DNA from 4 places in the Neobacillus solisequens genome. Region 2 is predicted to be linked to each of the others. Evidence: predicted binding sites of a transcription regulator. Region 2 holds the regulator's gene; each other region holds the start of a gene.
The links. The regulator Rex, encoded in region 2, represses fermentation and respiration genes when NADH is low (regulators of the CRP and FNR family bind a similar motif). The targets are predictions, from matches to a motif close to TTGTGAAATATTTCACAA.

Region 1 (5,151 bases), on a different contig from region 2:
AACAGAGGAAATAATAGAGTCCCGAACATCTTCAGAAACACCCTCAAAAAAATCACTGGCAAACATGTGAATCCAATTTTTCAATCCATCATCACCGACCAGCTGAGTTGGTCGATCAAAATGCTGTGCAAATGTAACCCTAAATCCTATTTTTTCCATTAAATTGGAATACTCCCCAATGCTCGGATAATACCAAGGAAATGCATCACGATCGAATAAAAACCCTGCTTTTCCTAATTGATGAATGATTTCATCTGTTATCAATTGAACATTCCCTTTGCCGCCAAATTCTGCTACAAACCTTCCTCCCTTTTTCAAACAGGTAAAAATAGATTTCAGTGCTTTTTCAGGCTGTTTTACCCAATGCAGTGTGGCATTGGAGAAGACCGCATCAAAATCTTCCTGAAAGCTTAATTGTGTTACATCCTGAACCACGAACGACAACTCAGGATATTTATTTTGCGCTTGAAATACCATATTCTCTGATTTATCCACGCCAACCACATCGGCTCCTAAGCCTGCTAAATTCTTAGCCAAATCACCAGTTCCACAGCCAAGATCAAGAATTTTTTCACCTTTTTTTGGTGACAATAACTCTATTAATCCTGTTCCATATTGGGAAACAAACGAATGATTCCCATCATATAAATTGGCATCCCACATATCTTTTGTCCGGCTTCCAGAATCCATTTCCTTTCATCCCCCTTAAAATCGCTCAAAGGTGACTGAACTTTTCTGTTAATTTCGATTATACCTGTAGTTATGATAAAATGGGAGCATTAATCATTTGGAGGCTTGTATGTTAACTTTTGAACAAAAACTTGCGATTATTGAATCATTCCCTGAATTGGAACGAGTAAACGTTTCACTTGGCAGGGTGAATTACCAATTTAATGAAAGTATTTATGAAAAGAAAAATGTGGTGTATCATCTACATCCCAACGGTAATGGCTTTGTCTATGCAGGAAAACTAACCAATTACCAAACGGATCAAAAAGGGCTCGTGAATATTCGTGACTATTCTGCCGAGGAACTGAAGCAATTAATTAAAGAATCGATTGCCAGTTTATCAGCGAATAAAAAAACCGTGGCAGAAGCAGCCATCATTGGCGAAAATCAAGAAGAGCGCTGGGTGAATGATGCAAATGAAGTACTTATGCTGATTCTTGAAGAAGAAGTTTGGAATATTTATTTTGGACTCAATCTTGAAGAAACTTTTGATACACTGGAAGAAGCGGAAGCGTTTTTAATGGAAGAAGGGTTTAAAAGGGCATAACATAGTCAGAAATTAGAAGAGGGCTGCTAATCGCAACCCTCTATTTTATTTAAGCTAAATTTTGTTTTTTATGTGGATTTTCAATTTGGATGGTGGCGTGCTGAAGACCGTATTTTTCATTTAATAAATAGTTAATCTTGGCGACTGTCATCAATGGCTCCGCATTATTTTTTAAAAATACATGTGCCGTAAAAGAAAAGTGGTCTGTTGTCACGGTCCATAAATGCATCTCATGGACATCCTCTACACCTTCGACGGTCTTAATCGCTTGGCGAATTTCATCCAGGTCAAATTGATCTGGTACGGTTTCCATCAAAATAAAGTAAGATTCCTTCATAATTTTGGCACCACCGATCAAAATGACGGTACCGATAACCATACTAATGATTGGGTCAATTAAGTTTAAGCCTGTAAAATGAATGAGGATGGCTGAAATTATAACCCCAACTGAGTTGAGTAGATCCCCAATAAAATGCCAGAGTGCGCTTTTTATATTTAAATTTTCCTCTTGCTTTGTACTTCGCGCGAGAACGATTGTCAGGACGATATTTACAATTAAACCGATGGTGGCGACAGTTAACATTAACTGAAGTTCAATTTCCCTTGGTGCAATAATCCGTTTGAACCCTTCGATAAATATTCCAATTGCGATGATAATTAAGGCAAGTCCATTGATGAATGATGCCAGAATCTCAAAGCGGAGGAATCCGAATGTATACCTTTTATTTGGTTTTCTTGTAGCCAAATAAATCGCTGTCATGCTAAAACCCAATGCGATGACATCGGATGCCATATGGGCTGAGTCTGATAAAAGGGCAAGAGAACCAGACAACAAACCGCCAATTACTTCCACAAGGGTGAAGAACAACGTCAAAAATAACGTAATCCATAATGTTTTCTTCGACTTTTGTTGGAATTTCACGTGATTGGGAAAGTGAAAATCAAATTCACTCATCATTTCTCACTCCTAGAATAAAAAATTCCTTCTATATCCATTATACTCCTTTAATGGATAAATTCATGATAAAAAGGGTGTCTCATTTGAGACACCCTCATTCATGCGAAATCACAGACTATTGATTCTGTTGATTTCTTAAAGCCTGTTCAGCATAAGCGACGAGACGTTTAGTCATTTCGCCGCCCACTGATCCATTTGCTCGCGCGGTCGTATCAGCACCAAGTTGAACTCCAAACTCATTGGCAATTTCTGCTTTCATCTGATCTAAAGCATTATCTGCACCAGGAACCAACAGTTTGTTTCTAGCCATGATCCATCACTCCCGACGATTTTTTTAGAGCAATTATATTGAAATTGCTCGTAATTAATCTGCCCACATCAATAAAGCGCTATCAAAACGTTAATAAAAAATTCACATTGGTTTTGAGAAAAAAGAGTTAAAATAAGTATGTTCATTATTTCACAATCTTAAGGAGTTCATCATTATGGCTTATAGTAAACCAGACAAAATTATGGAGATTACTGTTGAGAATGGAGTGAAAAAGACAAAGTATGCCTCTTTGCAAACCTTAATTCTAGGTTTTGAAGCAGGGGCGTTTATTGCTCTTGGCTATTTGCTTTATATAAGAATTACAGCAACCATGACGGGGGATTTCGCAGGAATCAGCAGTTTAGTCGGAGCTTCCGTATTCCCGATTGGTTTGATTCTTACTTTATTAGGCGGAGGGGAGCTGCTAACAGGTAATATGATGGCAGTGCCGCTGGCAAGAATGGCAAAGAAAATCACCACAGGAAAGCTGCTGTATAACTGGCTGCTAGTGACTTTGAGCAATTTTGTCGGTGCTATCTTTGTGGCGTATTTTTTCGGCCATGTAGTCGGATTAACGGAAACAGCGCCTTTCTTGGAAAAAACAGTTAGTATCGCTCAGCACAAACTGGAAGTATCATTTATTCAGGCATTTGTCTCAGGAATTGGCTGTAACTGGCTGGTAGCCTCTGCCGTATGGTTATGTTATGGTGCAGAGGATATGTCAGGTAAGATTTTAGGAATATGGTTTCCTACCATGTCATTCGTAGCAATTGGCTTTCAGCACGTTGTCGCCAATATGTTTGTCATACCTGCCGCGATCTTTGCTGGACATTTCACTTGGATGGAATATCTCCAAAACTTTGTTCCTGTCTTTTTAGGCAATGCAGTCGGCGGAACCATCTTTATAGCCATGGCCTATTATCATGCCTATCGAAAGAATGATTCGATTAAAAAAACAACAACGATTTTTCAACCAATGAGAAAAACTGCAGCAAAATAAATATAATATTATTATGTAAACTAAAAAACCGATGATCTCTCAGAATAAGAGACATCGGTTTTTTTGTATATAAGCAAATATATTGTTTCTAACAAACATTGTTTTTATAATCATTATTGTCAAACAATTTAAGTAAAAAGGGGATAGGTGCATGAAATTTGTAGCCATTGTGGGAAGTCTACGAAAAGATTCTTATAACCGGATGTTAGCAAAAACCATTCAGGAGCGTTATACAAACCAATTTGAATTGGAAATACTCGAAATTGGCCAACTGCCATACTATGATCAGGATATTGAAAATGATCCAGCACAAACGGTTCTTGATTTTAAAAAGAAAGTCAAAGAAGCTGATGCCGTTCTTATGTTAACACCTGAATATAACTGGTCGATCCCTGGTGTGCTAAAAAATGCACTGGATTGGTTATCCAGAGTAGACAAGGTTTTAGTTGGTAAGCCTGTTTTGACAGCAGGGGCCGCCACTGGCATTATGGGTACTTTACGTGCACAATTACATATCCGCCAGATTTTAGCCGGTATGCAAGTTAACCTATTCCCACCGGCAGGCAATGAAATTCTGATTGGCCAAGCGCAAACAAAGTTTGATCAGGAAAAAGGGCATCTTAAAGATGAGGCAACACTCTCATTTATTGATGCTGTTATGGAGCGATTTGTTGAATTTGTTAAGGAAGCCTAGTTAAAAATTTGGATAAAAAGCAACAAAAATCATCATGATATAAAATGTTGACCATAATTTGGAAATGTCAAGGAGGCCATTTATTATGTATACATCCATTCAAGAGTTTATTGGTGATTGGACCCATGAAGCTGGATCCACGCAAAAAGTTTTTGATGCTCTAACAGATGCATCCCTTCAGCAGTTGGTATCACCAGAAGACCGCAGTTTAGGAAAAATAGCTTGGCATATTGTAACAAGCACACCCGGTATGCTGAGTGAATTCGGGCTGAAGGTGGAACAGGTTGAGAATGCGAATCAAGTTCCAGATTCTGCTAAGGAAATTGCAGATACCTTTCGCAAAGTGACAGCCGATACAATGGAGGCTGTAAAGCAATGGTCAGATTCATCGTTGTCAGATAAGATCCATGTTTTTGGCAGGGAAATGCCGAAGGCCGTTACATTAGACCTTCTCATTAAACATCTCATCCATCATCGCGGGCAAATTACCGTCCTGATGCGTCAAGCGGGTGTGAAAATTCCTGGCATCTACGGACCTGCAAGAGAAGAATGGAGTCTAATTGGAATGGAAGCTCCCAGCCTATAATCTTATCCTTTCTCTATATAAGCACACAAATTGCGTGTGCTTTTTTATTTTTCTTAATTTTTGTAATATTTACAAATTTGTTGCTTTATGATTTTATTGAAATAGGACTTTTCAATGCTTGGGAGGGAAAAAATGATTGAGCGAGGCCCATCCGTTTTAACGTGGAAGTTTATGACGCGAATATTTCATCATTTCACAGAGGGTGTCATGATTATCGACCCTGAAGGAGAAGTGATCATTTTTAATGCAGTCGCAAGAAAATTATTACAAGTGGATTATTCCGTTCATACCATTACGGATCTCCCAAAAGACATTCAATATATTTGG
Region 2 (5,151 bases):
AAGAACCGCTTTCTGCCGTACATATCCGATAACTTTCCGAAAATCGGCATGCCCGCCATTTCCGCTACCATATAAGCCGAAACTACCCAAACAAAACTCTCGAGACCACCGAGGTCTCCGACAATGGTCCCCATAGCCGTTACGACAATCGTATTGTCCATGGAGGCCATTAAAATACTTAATAATAACCCTGCCACAACCAAGCCTAATTTACTTTCTTTTGTTGTCATCCTATTTCTCCTTTACCTTTTTGTCTTTGTTTTGACCACTGAACTCTGGTCAAGTTGTAAATCCGCCGTGTACTCGACCAGCCCTATCTCGCATCCTGGTCCAATCAACACCTTATTTCCGCGAACGATATCAGCCTTTGTATTTTCCAAATGTATATCGTCCCCTTCAATTACTTGGGCCGTTAACGTTCCTAGACTTTTTCCAAAAGGAAGTAACGAATTTTTCTTTCGTTTTACCATAATTCGCTCTCCTCCAATTTCAGCGGCCTTACTGTCACCGTACCGCAGGCCAATTTGGATGGTATCAGCTGAGAGGAGTCCCTTTATTTCAAATCCACCGCTGGAATCAAACGTTTCATACTCCACATCGCCATTAACAGTAAGTCCTCCTTTAATGGTGGCTGTTACACCCGTTAAACGTTCTCCCGCTTCGAGTTGACCTAAGATTTTGATTTTCTCCAAACGGGCTCTTCCGCCAATTTCCAAGGTACCCATCACAGTGGTATCCTTTGCCTCTAAGTCTCCTCTTACTTTGGCCTCACCCAGGACTTTTACCTTATCAGCCTTTACGTTTGTTTCCGCCTTACTCGTACCGTATACATGAAAAGCAGCACATTCCACATCCTGAACAATGGTACCTTCACCTCGGATACTGACTTTATCGTAGCTGCCTCCGCTATAACTTCCTGATCCATTGATGATTAAGTTTTCTATCTTGCTCATCCTTTTCCCCTCCTATTACACCCTTCTTGTTTCGCCGACTTCAGCTGACTTGTCGACGGTAAGTTCACCTGTATATTCGATTAAACCGATTTGACAATTCGGGCCAATTTTTACGTCATTCCCGCGAATGATCTTGGCCTTTGTATACTCCACCTCAATTTTGTCCCCTTCCATTAGGTCCGTCACTAATTGGTGGCGTGTAAAAGGTTTCAGCAAATTTCCGACCAGCGACTCTTTATACTCGACCCTAATGGTTCTCCCGCCTATTTCTTTTACATGGCAATTCCAAAAGATTTTTATATCCACTTCATCGGCATTTAACAATCCGCCAATAGTAAATTGAGCCTCTCCTTTAAATGTTTCAGCTTCACAATCGCCACCAACAGAAAGGGTCCCTTTCATTTGAATTTCCTCGCCTTTAAGCCAGCCACCTATAGAAGTTTGGCCCGAGATTCGCAGCTTTTCCACTTCTACGTTACCGTTGATTTTAGCGGTCCCTTCAACTAAGATTTCATTGGAGTTCACGTCCCCCTCCATTTTGCTCTTTCCGCTCACGATTACCTTTTCCGCCCGAATATTCCCTTTTGCTGTACCTAAACCATTGCATTCAAATTCATTGCAATCGATATCGGAATTGACGCTTCCTCTGCCGTTAATCAACACTTTGTCAAATTGTCCGCCATTGGATGATCCAATGCCATTTATATAAAGGTCTCCCTTTTTTTGCGTATCCATTTCCATTCCCCTTTTATAGTAATTTGGCTTTTAGTTCTTCCATGCAGCCCATCAATGGCAGGCGGGACACAACCTTTGTTCCCGTTTCAAAATGAATACTCTCCGCATTGATTGCTAATAGGCACGAAGAAACACCTAGCTTTCGGGTGATCACTAACTCACCGCTTTTTTGCTTAATCGTCGTTCGATTAGCTACTAGGAGCTGAACGATCATTCTTCCCTCTTCGAGATTTACCTCTCCGGACTGCAATAGCTTATCTAATACATATATTTCAAGTATTCTCGAAAAATTAAAGTCAGGACCATTTTTTTCAATATCCAGATATAGATTTATCGCTGTTTGCGAAACAGTGTTTCGTTTTACTAGTTCTTCAGCTGATAATTGTAGGTCTGTTACGCTTGGAGAAAACATATTGGCCAATTCATCCAACGATAAATTCTCCTTCATCGTTTGGATTTTTTCGATGCGTTTTAAGATCTTTTCTTTAGGAAAAAAAGTCTCCTGACCAGTAAAAGTGGACTTGCGAATAAACCATTCCTCGGGAATCAAGTCTTTTCGCTTCCAGCGATATAACTGCCCATATGATATTCCTGCTAAATCCAATAACTCTTTTTTAGAAATTAACTCCTCACTCATTTTTTAAAAACTCCTTTCCGATGACATTAATGTAACATAACACTGTTACGTTGTAAAGGCGTTGTTTTATCATTTTGTAAATTTTTTGGTATCCTACCAAAAAAAAAAGGCCGGACCATTAAAATGGGTCCGCCTCTATCCAGGAATACCGCCCATCAAAATGTTTTTTAGGAGGTACTTGCGATTTCTATCGGAATTCTCTCATCACTTTTTCCAAAACCCACCCTTCGAGGACCTCTCCCTTTTTCGGGTTAATAAGGGGTCTCTGTCTTACTCCTTTTTTTAGAAAAAAAATGGGCCCTCCCAATTATGGAAAGACCCATGGCAAAATTATTCTTCAACTTCTACTTCTCCAATTGATGGATAATGCTTTAAAAAGTACACCAATGATTGCAGTTCAACTGCTAAATCAATATGGTGAACCCGAATGGAGGCTGGAACATTTAATCTGGCAGGGGTGAAGTTTAAAATACCTCTGACCCCTGTATTCGCAAGGCGATCCGTTATCATCTGAGCAACAGGAGCAGGTACGGTTAAAATCGCAACCGAAATATCATCCTCGACCAAATGTTTTTCCAAATCATCCATGGACAGAACCGGAACATCGCCGATGGAAGTGCCAATTTTATCGGGTGAAACATCAAACGCGCACTGAATTTTCGTATTGTTATTTTTTAAAAAATTATAATGTAAAAAGGCTGTGCCCAAATTCCCTACCCCAATTAAGGCAACCTTCGTTAATTCGTCTTGATCCAAGGTTTTTCGGAAAAAGGACAATAGATAATTGACATTATAGCCGTAACCCTTTTTACCAAGGGCTCCAAAATAGGAAAAGTCCCTGCGAATTGTTGCGGAGTCTACTTTTACTGCCTCGCTTAATTCGGCTGATGATACTCGTTGCTTTCCGGAAGAATGCAAGTTTTGTAAAAATCGATAATATAAGGGTAATCGCTTTGCTGTTGCTTGTGGGATTTTCATTGTTTCATTCGACATATTACTCCTTCACCCCGCTAATCATTTTGTTTATATTCGATCAAGTCGTCTAAAATCGCCATTTTTGCCGCCGGATTTCTCCATTAAGTAGGTAGGGCCGATTACCATACCCTTATCCACTGCTTTACACATATCATATACCGTTAATGCACAAACAGACGCCGCTGTTAGCGCTTCCATTTCAACACCTGTCTGCCCTTTAGTCTTAACTGTTGCCTGAATTTGCAATGTATACTGATCGTTATCGCTTTCCCAGGAGAAAGTAACATTTATACCAGTTAATGGAATCGGGTGGCACATCGGGATGATTTCCCATGTCCTTTTCGCTGCCATCACTGCTGCCACTTGGGCAACTGCTAAGACATCGCCTTTTTTCATTTCCTCATTAGTGATTTTTTCATAAATTTCTTTACTCACAGTAATGCTAGAATGCGCAAGCGCTGTTCTCGCCGTTTCCGGCTTATCGCTTACATCCACCATCTTTGCTCTGCCTTCTTCATTAAAATGCGTAAACTCTGCCATAGTATAGTCCTCCAAAAAAAATGATACTATATTTTACCGTCTCTGTGTGTGAAAGTTTGAGCGAATGGTGATATTTTTTTCCAAAACGTACAATATCCTGCTTTATTGCCGTTATTTCAGGAATACGGTACACTATTCCTAGGTAATAGAGGTGAAAAAATATGATTTTATTACAAGTTAATCAATTACAAAAATACTTTGGTGCTGACCTTATTTTATCCAATATTAAGCTTGAATTACAAACGAGGGACCGTGTTGCCCTTGTAGGTCGTAATGGTGCTGGAAAATCCACCCTTCTAAAAATTATCGCAGGGCATCTTTCCCATGACGGTGGAGAAATTATCAAGCCAAAGGGTGTCTCGATCGGATACTTAGCGCAAAATACCGGGTTGGAATCAAGTCTGTCCATTTGGGATGAAATGTTAACCGTCTTTGAACATCTTCAGCAGCAAGAAAAGGCTTTGCGAAGACTTGAAGCGCAAATGGCTGATCCTGAAGTCTTTAATAACCCAACCAAATATGAGCGGATTTTAAAGGAATATGATCAGCTCCAGGTCACCTTTAAGGAACAAGGAGGCTATCAGTACGAAGCAGATATTCGGTCTGTCCTTAACGGTTTAAATTTTCAGGATTCTGCCGTTTCAATTTCCAGTCTGAGCGGCGGTCAAAAAACCCGCCTAGCCCTTGGTAAACTTTTATTAACAAAACCAGACATTTTAATCCTGGACGAGCCGACCAACCATCTTGATATTGAAACATTGTCTTGGCTGGAACAATACTTACAAGGCTATAGCGGAGCCATTCTGATTGTCTCCCATGACCGCTATTTCTTGGACAAAGTCGTTACCCAGGTCTATGAACTTTCCCGAAACCAAATTCAGCGGTTTACAGGCAATTATAGTTACTATCTGGAGCAAAAGGCTGCCAATTATGAACGCGATCTGAAGCTTTATGAAAAACAACAGCAGGAAATTGCATCCCTGCAAGATTTCATTCAACGGAACCTGGCAAGGGCGTCCACAACCAAACGGGCACAGAGCCGCCGCAAAAAACTTGAAAAAATTGAAGTGATGGACCGTCCGCTCGGGGATGAAAAATCTGCATCCTTTTCATTTGAAATTGAAAAGCAAAGCGGGAACGACGTACTGATGGTGGACTCCCTGGCAATTGGCTATGAGGGTGAGAAAGTTTCAGAGAATATCACTTTTCGAGTTTTTAGGGGAGAAAGTATTGCACTTGTAGGCCCAAACGGGATTGGCAAGTCCACCATGTTAAAGACGATTATTAAAAAACTTCCATCGCTTGGAGGAA
Region 3 (5,151 bases), on a different contig from region 2:
GGTACTTTCTCTGCTTCCATACTTAAATCCCCTCTCGGAATCTATTCTGTTAACTAATTATTTTTGTGACACTTTGTACATGTTTTTTCAACATGACATTTTAAGCATGTTTTATCAAACTTCTGATTTTGTGGTACTTCAATTGGGTGACCTTTCCTCCAATTATCCTTGTGTGAACTTGGATGACAGGATGCGCATTGCACCCTCGTAACCGGTGAATCACTTGTAATTCGGTTATCATGGCAAGTGAAACACTTTTGTGTATCCTTTGATAAGGTTCCATGCCTTGTCATAAACGATGAAATTTTATGGCTTTCAGGTTTTTTTCCATGGCAATCTTTACAGAAGGTGTTGGTTTTCGCATATTGAGTAACCGTTAAACCATTGGAAGTTCCACTTGTATCTGTACTTCCTTTTTCTAAAAATTGAGAGTAAACAGGTTCTTCTTTAAATAAGTCATAACTTTCTTTGGACATATAAGAATGGCACTGTTCGCATTTTTTCAAATCTGAAGATTGAATTTTCCCATGACTTCCAGCTTTGAATTCTTCTGTTTTATGGTTTTTCGGAACCATGGTTGTTTCGTGACAAGTTTTACATTCAACTGATACTTTCCGTGCTTTGTGGCATTCCATGCAAGTATCCATATCCGGACTTGTATACTTCTTATCACTCATAAAGGCAACACCCAGTTTTTCGTCCCATTTTCCATAATCGCTCTTGTAGGTAACTTTTCGATCCGAGATTTTTCCATGGGCTACTCCACTATGGCACTCCGTACACTTAATTCTTTCTTTTTTATGTTTCATGTGAGGAATGATGATATCACCAGAAGCAGTGACATCACGGGTTGCCAAATTGTGACACTTTTCACAAGCTGAATCCGGAATGAGTTTTGGCATTTTAATTGGAGCCAAATAATTGTCAGTTTGATTTTTGTATAATTCTAAGATACCTTCTCCTTTTGCTTTAGCGTAATTCTCTACTCCTGGTTGAATATGACAGCTATCGCATTCAACCTCGCTGTGAGATGAAGCCTTCCACGTATAATATTGCGGCTTCATCTCATGGCAGGAGGAGCAAAACTCAGATGTTGATGTTGCTTCCAGTCCGAAGTATCCGAGACCAAAGAAAACGGCTAGAAACAACACCACCATGGTTGCATATTTAAATAATTTATAGCGAGTCTTGGGAGGGGCCGGCAGCTCGTTACGCTCCTCTTCCATAATGAGTCCCTCCTGTTACGATGGTTTAATTCTTCACATCCGTCTTGAAGCCGGTTCTATGACAGTATTGGCAATATACATCGGTTGGTGCTTTGACCTCTGTTGAACCTTCTTTCGGTTTTTCGCGATCGTGGCAGACGTAGCATTCGGCCTTTTGCTCTGGTGTTTGGGCTTTGGCTGCGTGAGCGGTTAACCATTGATCACTTTGAACGTGTCCTGGAGGACGATTACCGTGACAAGCACTACAGAATTTGTTCACGCGTGATTGATCTTTAACCACTGTAAGGTTCGGTGTATATTTGGATGTTTCCGTTTCCTGCTGCTTCATTTTCAATAGAGAGATGATGTCTTCTTTTGGAATTTCTCTGATCCATTTTGAGTCTTGGTGGCAGTTGACGCATTTGTTGAGTTCTTGAATGGCGGTGCCGCCGTGTGCTTGACTCCAGTCAGCCACTTTGTGGTTGGCTGGGACTTTTATTTTCTTATGGCAGGTTTCGCATACCATTGAGAGTTTGACATCTTTTTGTTGTTTACCGATGGCTTGCAAAATGATATCTTGTGTTTTTTGATCATGCTCCGCTACCGTTGCCTCTGTACCTTCGCCCGCTGTTGTTGTTTCAGTTGTAGTGCTTTCTGTGGATTTCTTCTTATTTTCTTCTAATTTTTTATCTACTTCTTCAGGATTTGGCGGAACGCTGTAGGAAAGTTCCTTCCACGGTTTTTCTCCGTTGTTGACTTTGTCGTGACAGTCAATACAGGTTCCCATGTTTGGAGCCAGGTATTTCTTCTCCATTAACTTTTCTGCAGTTTCTTTGGTGTATTCACCGCGTACTTCTTCAACGTTAATGCCACGGCTGGCTATTTTCGCATGCACCACACCTTGGTGGCAGGTAATACAAGGGATATCTTGTTCAATATGTCCTTTGTGGTTCACTTTTAAGTCACCTGATGCAGTGACAAGGCGGTTTTTGGAGTGGCATTGTAAACAGTTTTGATTAGAAATCGCTTCTTCTTCTGTTTGGACAATTTGTTCAGGAACACCGGTTACATGGTAATAAACTTCTTTCATGGATTTCATTTTATGGGTTACCATGTTGATAAATCCCGGTTTAATGTGGCACTGTACGCAGGAGATTTGGTTATGCGCACTAGCTGTATAGGTAGTATATTCGGGTGCCATTTCGTGACAGCTGGAGCAGAATGTTGGCGAGTTCGTAAAGGATATGACTCCATAACCTCCGCCTCCCACTACAATTAACGCTATTAACGAAACAAACATCGCTTTCCAACGTGTGACGGGATCCTTCCAATCTATGTTTTTGACTTTTTGCCAAAGTCTGCGGAATAGGCCCTTTTTTTTCTCTTCTCTAGATTCGGGATCGGTTTCTATCTTTTTCTTCTTCCCCCATATGGCCACTTTCCTCACCCTTCCCATATTTTATTGATTCTCTATCTATTTTCCATTTTTACCTCTCTAACAGTAGTATCCGACTTCAATAGGTATATTCCAATGTACAAATTGTGAATATTTACTCATTCACAGAATTGTTACATTTTACCTAGAAATAGCCCTTTAATCCTTGATATACATAGATTTCGTTAATAACATTAAAATAGTGTTTACATGAATACATTAGAATTTTTATACAAACTAAAACGCTTACATGCAATACTAATTCCATTATAATTCGTTTTGGATTATTCTGGTTAGGTCTACCTATAACTTCCATATTATTGTCATATTTGACAAAGTTCCGAACAAGGTTGTATGACCTCTATTGTTGTCACTCCATACTGGAAATGGTAAGATGATTATGGAAATGACTATTTATTTTTAAAAAGACGTTTGACGAAATGATTTCTTTAGTCTCGATAAAAAGGAGCGTTCATTACTTAATGGGGATCTTAGATAAAGTATTTGACTTGAATAAGCGTGAGCTAAAGCGATTGGATAAGCTTGCCGTAAAAATTGATGCGCTTGCGTCAGAAACAGAAAGATTATCAGAAGAGCAGCTTCGTGAAAAAACGGCTGAATTCAAGGCCCGCTACCAACAGGGTGAGACACTGGATGACCTCCTTGTTGAAGCCTTTGCGGTTGTGCGCGAGGGCGCTCGCCGTGTGCTTGGCCTTTACCCATACCATGTACAATTAATGGGAGGTATTTCCCTTCATGAAGGGAATATTTCCGAAATGAAAACCGGTGAAGGGAAAACCTTGACTGCGACCATGCCGGTTTACCTAAATGCCCTGTCCGGCAAAGGCGTTCATGTTGTAACCGTCAACGAATACTTAGCCAGCCGTGATGCCACTGAGATGGGACAGCTTTATGAATTTTTAGGACTAACCGTTGGCTTAAACTTAAACAGCATGGAGAAGGATGAAAAGCAGGTTGCATATGCCGCTGATATTACCTATGGTACGAACAACGAATTTGGTTTCGACTATCTGCGCGATAACATGGTGCTTTATAAGGAACAAAAGGTTCAGCGGCCGCTCTTTTATGCGGTTATTGACGAGGTTGACTCCATTCTAATTGATGAAGCCCGGACACCATTGATTATTTCCGGTTCAGCACAAAAGTCGACGGTTCTTTATATCCAAGCAAACGCGTTTGTTCGTACGCTCACGAAGGATATCGATTATACGTACGATGAAAAAACCAAAGCCGTTATGCTGACCGAAGAAGGAATCAGCAAGTCAGAAAAGGCTTTCGGTATTGAAAACCTGTTCGATTATTCGCATGTTACCTTAAACCACCATATTAATCAGGCTTTGAAAGCCAATGTGACCATGCACTTGGATGTTGATTATGTAGTGCAGGACGGCGAAATTGTGATCGTTGACCAATTTACCGGTCGTTTGATGAAGGGCCGCCGCTACAGTGAAGGGTTACACCAGGCGATTGAAGCCAAAGAAGGTGTGGAAATTCAGAACGAAAGCCAGACGATGGCGACGATTACCTTCCAAAACTACTTCCGTATGTATGAAAAACTGGCCGGGATGACCGGTACTGCTAAGACGGAAGAAGAGGAATTCCGTAACATTTATAATATGAATGTTATCGTCATACCGACAAATAGACCAATAGTCCGTGACGACCGTGCTGATTTAATTTACGCCTCCATGGAAGGCAAGTTCAATGCCGTTGTGGAAGATATTGCAGAGCGTCATAAAAACGGACAGCCGATCCTTGTCGGTACTGTAGCGATTGAAACCTCTGAATTGATTTCTCGGATGCTGATTAAAAGAGGCATTCGCCATAACGTCTTGAATGCGAAAAACCATGCCCGTGAGGCTGAAATTATTGCCGAAGCTGGACAAACTGGTTCTGTTACGATTGCTACCAACATGGCCGGTCGTGGTACGGACATTAAGCTCGGCGAAGGTGTCAAAGAAGTCGGTGGACTTGCTGTCATTGGTACCGAGCGCCACGAGAGCCGCCGGATTGATAACCAGCTCCGCGGACGTTCCGGACGTCAAGGGGACCCTGGTATAACCCAGTTCTATCTATCGATGGAAGACGAATTAATGCGCCGATTCGGTTCTGATAATATGAAAACTATGATGGAGCGCCTTGGAATGGATGATTCTCAGCCAATTCAGAGCAAAATGGTGTCACGTGCTGTTGAATCCGCGCAAAAACGCGTGGAGGGCAACAACTTTGATGCCCGTAAACAATTGCTGCAGTATGACGATGTTCTTCGCCAGCAGCGCGAGATCATTTATAAGCAACGTGATGAAGTAATGGAATCTGAAAACCTTCGTGAAATTGTTCAAAGTATGATTTTACGATCCATCGAGCGCAATGTGGCAGCACACGCTTCTCGTCATGAGGATGAGGAAGAATGGAACCTTCAAGGGGTTGTGGACTATTGCAATGCCAACTTGCTTCATGAAGGCGACATTACCTTAGACGATTTAAAAG
Region 4 (5,151 bases), on a different contig from region 2:
ACAAACGTTTTGAGCGTCGATACTCATAAAGTTCGTTCATGACAATGAAGCCGATTCCTCCAAGAGTAATTAACGCACAAATTGTTAAAGTTACGGTCGGATCATCCACATAACCTGTTAAGCTATGAAATTCTCCCATTAAATCGAAGCCAGCATTATTAAAGTTAGAAATAGAATGGAATATTCCATAATAAATTGCCTTTCCGAGCGACATATCAAATGAAAAACGAATCGTTAAAAAAAAGGCTCCGACCATTTCAATGACTGCAGTAAATATCAAAATCCTTTTGGCTAAACGAACAACACCTTCCATTGAAAGATTATTTAACGATTCTTGTAGAAGGATCCGTTCTTTAAGCGAAATCCGTTTACCCAATAGAAAGGCGAAAAGAGTGGCAAAGGTCATAAATCCTAAGCCGCCAATTTGGATTAAAAATAAAATAACCAATTGACCAAACATGGTAAAGGTGGTTCCTGTATCGACCACCACTAGTCCTGTTACACAGGTAGCAGAAGTGGCTGTAAATAACGCATTTAAAAAATGCAAGCCTTGCCCATCCTTTGTTGAAACTGGGAGTGTTAATAATAAAGCCCCGATGAAAATGATTACTGCAAATCCAATCACAAGAATTTTAGGTGGATCAAGTAATGGTTTTTTCCTTTGCATAATTTCCTTCCTATCCCTTTTAAATTTGTTGATATTTTTCTATTTGTACAGACCTGTTTATACTACTTTTCCCCAACAGTTCACAAATATTTTTTTAAATCCTTACTTTATATATTCTTCCTCTTAAGCTAAATTGGAATATATGAACTTCACAGGAAAAATATACTACCAGAAATAAATTCTGTAAATCATTAATAATTGTGCCGTACCTCACTGTGTAATAACAGGGGTTCTTTTATAATACTATAAGGGAAATTTTTCATGCGTTTTCATATCGTATATTTTATACTAATTTAATATAATTTTGGAATAATAAGTAAACGGGAATAAGGGGGATTATCATGAATAGAGGAACAAAACAACTTCTGGTCCAAACAAGCAGCCTAGTAGCTGGTTTTATGGTCTGGGTACTTATTTCATCACTTATGCCATTCATTAAATCAGATATTTCATTAACTTCTACCCAAATCTCTTGGGCCACCGCTGTACCAGTTATCCTTGGGTCACTTTTAAGGGTCCCAATCGGCTATTGGACGAATCGTTTTGGAGCAAGACTTTTATTTTCAATCAGCTTTTTAGTTCTTTTAGCGCCAATCGCGATTATTAGCTATGCAAATTCCTTACTTGTCCTAATTTTAGGAGGATTTTTACTGGGTATTGGAGGTGCCGTATTTTCTATTGGTGTCACCTCTCTACCGAAGTACTATCCAAAATCAAAACACGGTTTTATTAATGGTATTTATGGTGCAGGAAATATCGGAACAGCCATTACTTCTTTTCTTGCCCCTGTTCTTGCTGACCAATTTGGTTGGAGATCAACAGTCAAAATTTATTTAATTATTGTTTTATTTTTTGCTGTCTTAAATTTCCTTTTTGGGGATCGTAAAGAACAAAAAGCACACATTCCATTATCAAAGCAAATTAACGAAGTATATAAAAATCCTAAACTTTGGTGTTTAAGCTTGTTTTATTTTATTACATTTGGTTCTTTTGTGGCATTTACTATTTATTTACCGTCATTCTTGGTTAATCATTTTGAATTAACCAAAGTGGATGCTGGACTAAGAACAGCAGGTTTTATTGCCTTGGCCACCATTTTCAGACCGATTGGCGGTTGGCTGGGGGATAAAGTAAATCCATTTATCATTTTAATGGCAGTCTTTTTTAGTTTGACATTTGCCGGATTTTTACTTTCTTTCACTCCATCATTGCCTATTTATTCCTTTGGCTGTTTGTTAGTAGCTTTCTTTGCCGGAATCGGAAATGGTGCAATCTTTAAACTAGTCCCTTTATTTTTCTCAAAACAGGCAGGAATTGTAAACGGAATTGTTTCAGCTATGGGTGGTTTAGGTGGTTTTTTTCCACCGATTATTCTGACGATCTTATTTAATTGGACTGGGCATTATGCGATTGGATTTATGTCCCTTTCCGAATTTTCCTTAGCGAGTTTGGTTATCGTAGTATGGCTATTTTATCAAGATAAATTGGATATCTCCGCTAAAATTGTCAACCATGCAGTAGATGGTATTTGTCTTACAGACGTGAATGGAATTATCCAAAAAGTAAATCCTGCCTTTACAAGAATCACCGGATATTCTCAAGAAGAAGTCGTCGGGAAAACACCAAGTGTGCTGCAATCTGGAGAACATGGAAATGATTTTTATAGAGATATGTGGGAGCAATTAAAAACAGATGGCTTTTGGGAAGGCTTCATTTGGAATAAGCGGAAAAACGATGAAATCTACAAGGAGTGGTTGACCATAACAGCTATTAAGGATGATTCAGGCGATACCAAAAATTATGTTGGTATGTTTAAAGAAGAAACAGAAAAATAGTAATTCTAACTAGGGACCCTTTTCACGTAATAGGGTCTTTTTTTTGTGAAAAAGGACTTTTTGACAACTTTTTGTCATCCTCCCCGTGTTCACAATTCCTTCACCACTTTTGTGACGTACGTCACAAAATTAAGGTTGGCATGTGATTTATATTAACAATGTAAACATTAACTACTTCAGAAATGAAAAATAAGGATAAAGGATTAGGGGGAATAAATAATGGCCCGAATTACTTATTGGAATCCAGAGGATGAAAAGTTCTGGAATGCCGAAGGAAAAAAACATGCAAGAAGAAACTTATGGATCTCAGTACCATCACTTATGCTAGCATTTATTGTCTGGCAGATCTGGTCAGTTGTTGCTATCAGACTTAATGATGTTGGCTTCCACTTTTCAGAAGAACAATTATTTACTCTATCAGCTATACCAGGTTTAGTCGGTGCAACACTACGATTTGTCTATACTTTTGCTGTCGGCTCATTTGGCGGAAAAAACTGGACTGTCATTTCAACAGCATTACTTGCTATTCCAGCGATAGGCATTGGTTTTGCCGTACAAAATCCTGACACATCTTACACAACGATGCTTTTACTTGCTGCACTTTGTGGATTAGGCGGAGGCAGCTTCTCTTCTTCAAGTGCAAATATCAGCTTCCTATTTCCTAAAAAAGAAAAAGGTACTGCTCTAGGAATCAACGGCGGACTTGGAAACATGGGTGTATCTGTTGTTCAATTCGTAACACCACTAGTTATTACATCTGGAACATTTGCTTTAGTTGGTGACAAACAAGTTCTGGCAAACGGTCAAGCTCTTTGGTTACAAAACGCTGCATTCGTTTGGGTAATTCCAATCATCATTATGACTTTACTTGCTCTATTTAAAATGGATAATGTCCCTGGAGCAAAACAATCAGTTGCAGAGCAATTTGTGATTGTGAAACGTAAACACACTTGGATCATGACGATTCTTTATATCGGAACATTCGGATCTTTCATTGGTTATTCAGCAGCATTCCCGTTATTATTGAAATCTCAATTCCCTGAACATATTTCTCTTGCCTTCCTTGGTGCATTAGTTGCAGCAGCTGCAAGACCTGTCGGTGGATGGATTGCAGATAAATTGGGTGGAGCAAAAGTTACTGCAGTCGTATTTGTAGTCATGACAATTGGAGCACTAGGCGTAATCTTCTTCCTAAATGCTCATCAATTTAATGGTTTCTTAGCAGCATTCTTAGTACTATTCTTAGCAGCTGGTATTGGTTCAGGGTCAACATTCCAAATGATTCCGAACATCTTTATTCCTAAAGAAGCAGCTCCAGTTATTGGGTTCTCTGCAGCATTTGCTGCCTACGGTTCATTCTTAATTCCAAAATTATTTGGTTGGTCCGTAAAAGCTACTGGTACTCCAGTTACAGCATTCTACTTCTTTATTGGATTCTATGTCATCTCATTTGCTTTAAACTATTACTTCTATCAAAGAAAAACTACAGCTGCAAAAACAGCAATCAAACATGCCGGGTAATCCCCGGCATGTTTTTTTATTGAACGACTAGAAATATTATCGTAATATAACCGCCATTCTTGTAAATAAATTAACATCTCCCTGTTCTTTTTCTGAGGAAATACCATGTTATCATGGTTACAGTTAGCAGCAAAAGAAATGGGAGGTATGTACATGATAAAAAAAATATATTCTATGATAACAGTTGCTGTACTCTCAGTATCTCTTGGTGCTAAGGTGCAGGCTGAAGAGATTCCTTTAAAAAGCGTTGTTCAACAAGATCACCATGCCAAACAGAGTTTAAAAAAATGGCAGGATTTATCCCTTACTTTCACAATGGCAGATCCTATAAAAATGTCTTTATATACCCAAAGCAATGCGACAAATCAAACTACATTTTGGGCTATTGCAGATCATATTCATGATTTAGCTGAGCAAGAAAATATCATAAAAGTATCACCGGAATATCCGGTTACGGTTGCCGCTGAGCCTACGCAAGTCACTACTCCGGAAGTAGTTGCACAACGAATTCAGCAAAGAGATGTTGCTAAAGAGGTAGAATCTGTATCTGTACCCCCGGTTACTAGTGTACCAGTTAAAACAGAACCCGCTCCATCGAATGTTGAGCAACCTGTGGAAGTAACTGATGATAAACCCGCAGAGGCACAGACTGAAAAACCAGTTGAGGCAGATAAACCTATATCCACTGAAGAAGCAACAGCTGTACAACAGGCTACACAAGAAATCACCGTAAAGGCTACTGCTTATACTGCTTCTTGCGAAGGGTGCTCAGGAGTCACAGCTACTGGTGTTGATATTAAGGAAAATCCAGAAGCCAAAGTTATTGCCGTAGATCCAAAGGTGATTCCACTTGGTAGTACGGTATATGTAGAAGGATATGGCCAAGCCATTGCTGCTGACACTGGCGGTGCCATTAAAGGAAATCGCATTGATGTTTTTATCCCATCCGAAGAAGATGCAATGGAATGGGGGAAAAAGGAAGTTACTGTTAAAATTATTCATTAAAGCTGCCAGTTTTGGCAGCTTTTTTTTGGTGCCACGTGGCCATCGGTTCTAGGTGTTCATAGGGACCGTTTCGATGAAAATAGATAGGAAGTGAGATTTATAAAAGGTTCATAACAACTGTTT

Region 1: ACI3K6_RS03570 (formate/nitrite transporter family protein) is a predicted target of Rex. The motif match lies at 2,683-2,700, and genes of this name have one in related genera.
Region 3: ACI3K6_RS09320 (cytochrome c3 family protein) is a predicted target of Rex. The motif match lies at 2,746-2,763, and genes of this name have one in related genera.
Region 4: ACI3K6_RS01570 (NarK family nitrate/nitrite MFS transporter) is a predicted target of Rex. The motif match lies at 2,612-2,629, and genes of this name have one in related genera.

Annotation. Positions count from the first base shown of each region.
Region 1 is NZ_JBKFGJ010000002.1:611,734-616,884, forward strand. It holds gene ACI3K6_RS03550 (class I SAM-dependent methyltransferase) at 1-690, opposite strand, end outside; gene ACI3K6_RS03555 (hypothetical protein) at 800-1,276, shown strand; gene ACI3K6_RS03560 (cation diffusion facilitator family transporter) at 1,326-2,231, opposite strand; gene ACI3K6_RS03565 (alpha/beta-type small acid-soluble spore protein) at 2,350-2,544, opposite strand; gene ACI3K6_RS03570 (formate/nitrite transporter family protein) at 2,720-3,544, shown strand; gene ACI3K6_RS03575 (NADPH-dependent FMN reductase) at 3,696-4,238, shown strand; gene ACI3K6_RS03580 (DinB family protein) at 4,324-4,824, shown strand; gene ACI3K6_RS03585 (sigma-54 interaction domain-containing protein) at 4,957-5,151, shown strand, end outside.
Region 2 is NZ_JBKFGJ010000027.1:82,633-87,783, forward strand. It holds gene ACI3K6_RS21715 (MDR family MFS transporter) at 1-230, opposite strand, end outside; gene ACI3K6_RS21720 (cytoplasmic protein) at 243-953, opposite strand; gene ACI3K6_RS21725 (polymer-forming cytoskeletal protein) at 969-1,688, opposite strand; gene ACI3K6_RS21730 (YhbD family protein) at 1,702-2,325, opposite strand; gene ACI3K6_RS21735 (redox-sensing transcriptional repressor Rex) at 2,656-3,318, opposite strand; gene moaC (cyclic pyranopterin monophosphate synthase MoaC) at 3,349-3,840, opposite strand; gene ACI3K6_RS21745 (ABC-F family ATP-binding cassette domain-containing protein) at 4,002-5,151, shown strand, end outside.
Region 3 is NZ_JBKFGJ010000009.1:6,680-11,830, reverse strand. It holds gene ACI3K6_RS09330 (tetratricopeptide repeat protein) at 1-20, opposite strand, end outside; gene ACI3K6_RS09325 (cytochrome c3 family protein) at 54-1,226, opposite strand; gene ACI3K6_RS09320 (cytochrome c3 family protein) at 1,252-2,643, opposite strand; gene secA (preprotein translocase subunit SecA) at 3,123-5,151, shown strand, end outside.
Region 4 is NZ_JBKFGJ010000002.1:209,465-214,615, reverse strand. It holds gene ACI3K6_RS01580 (TrkH family potassium uptake protein) at 1-667, opposite strand, end outside; gene ACI3K6_RS01575 (nitrate/nitrite transporter) at 1,009-2,502, shown strand; gene ACI3K6_RS01570 (NarK family nitrate/nitrite MFS transporter) at 2,722-4,023, shown strand; gene ACI3K6_RS01565 (3D domain-containing protein) at 4,177-5,028, shown strand.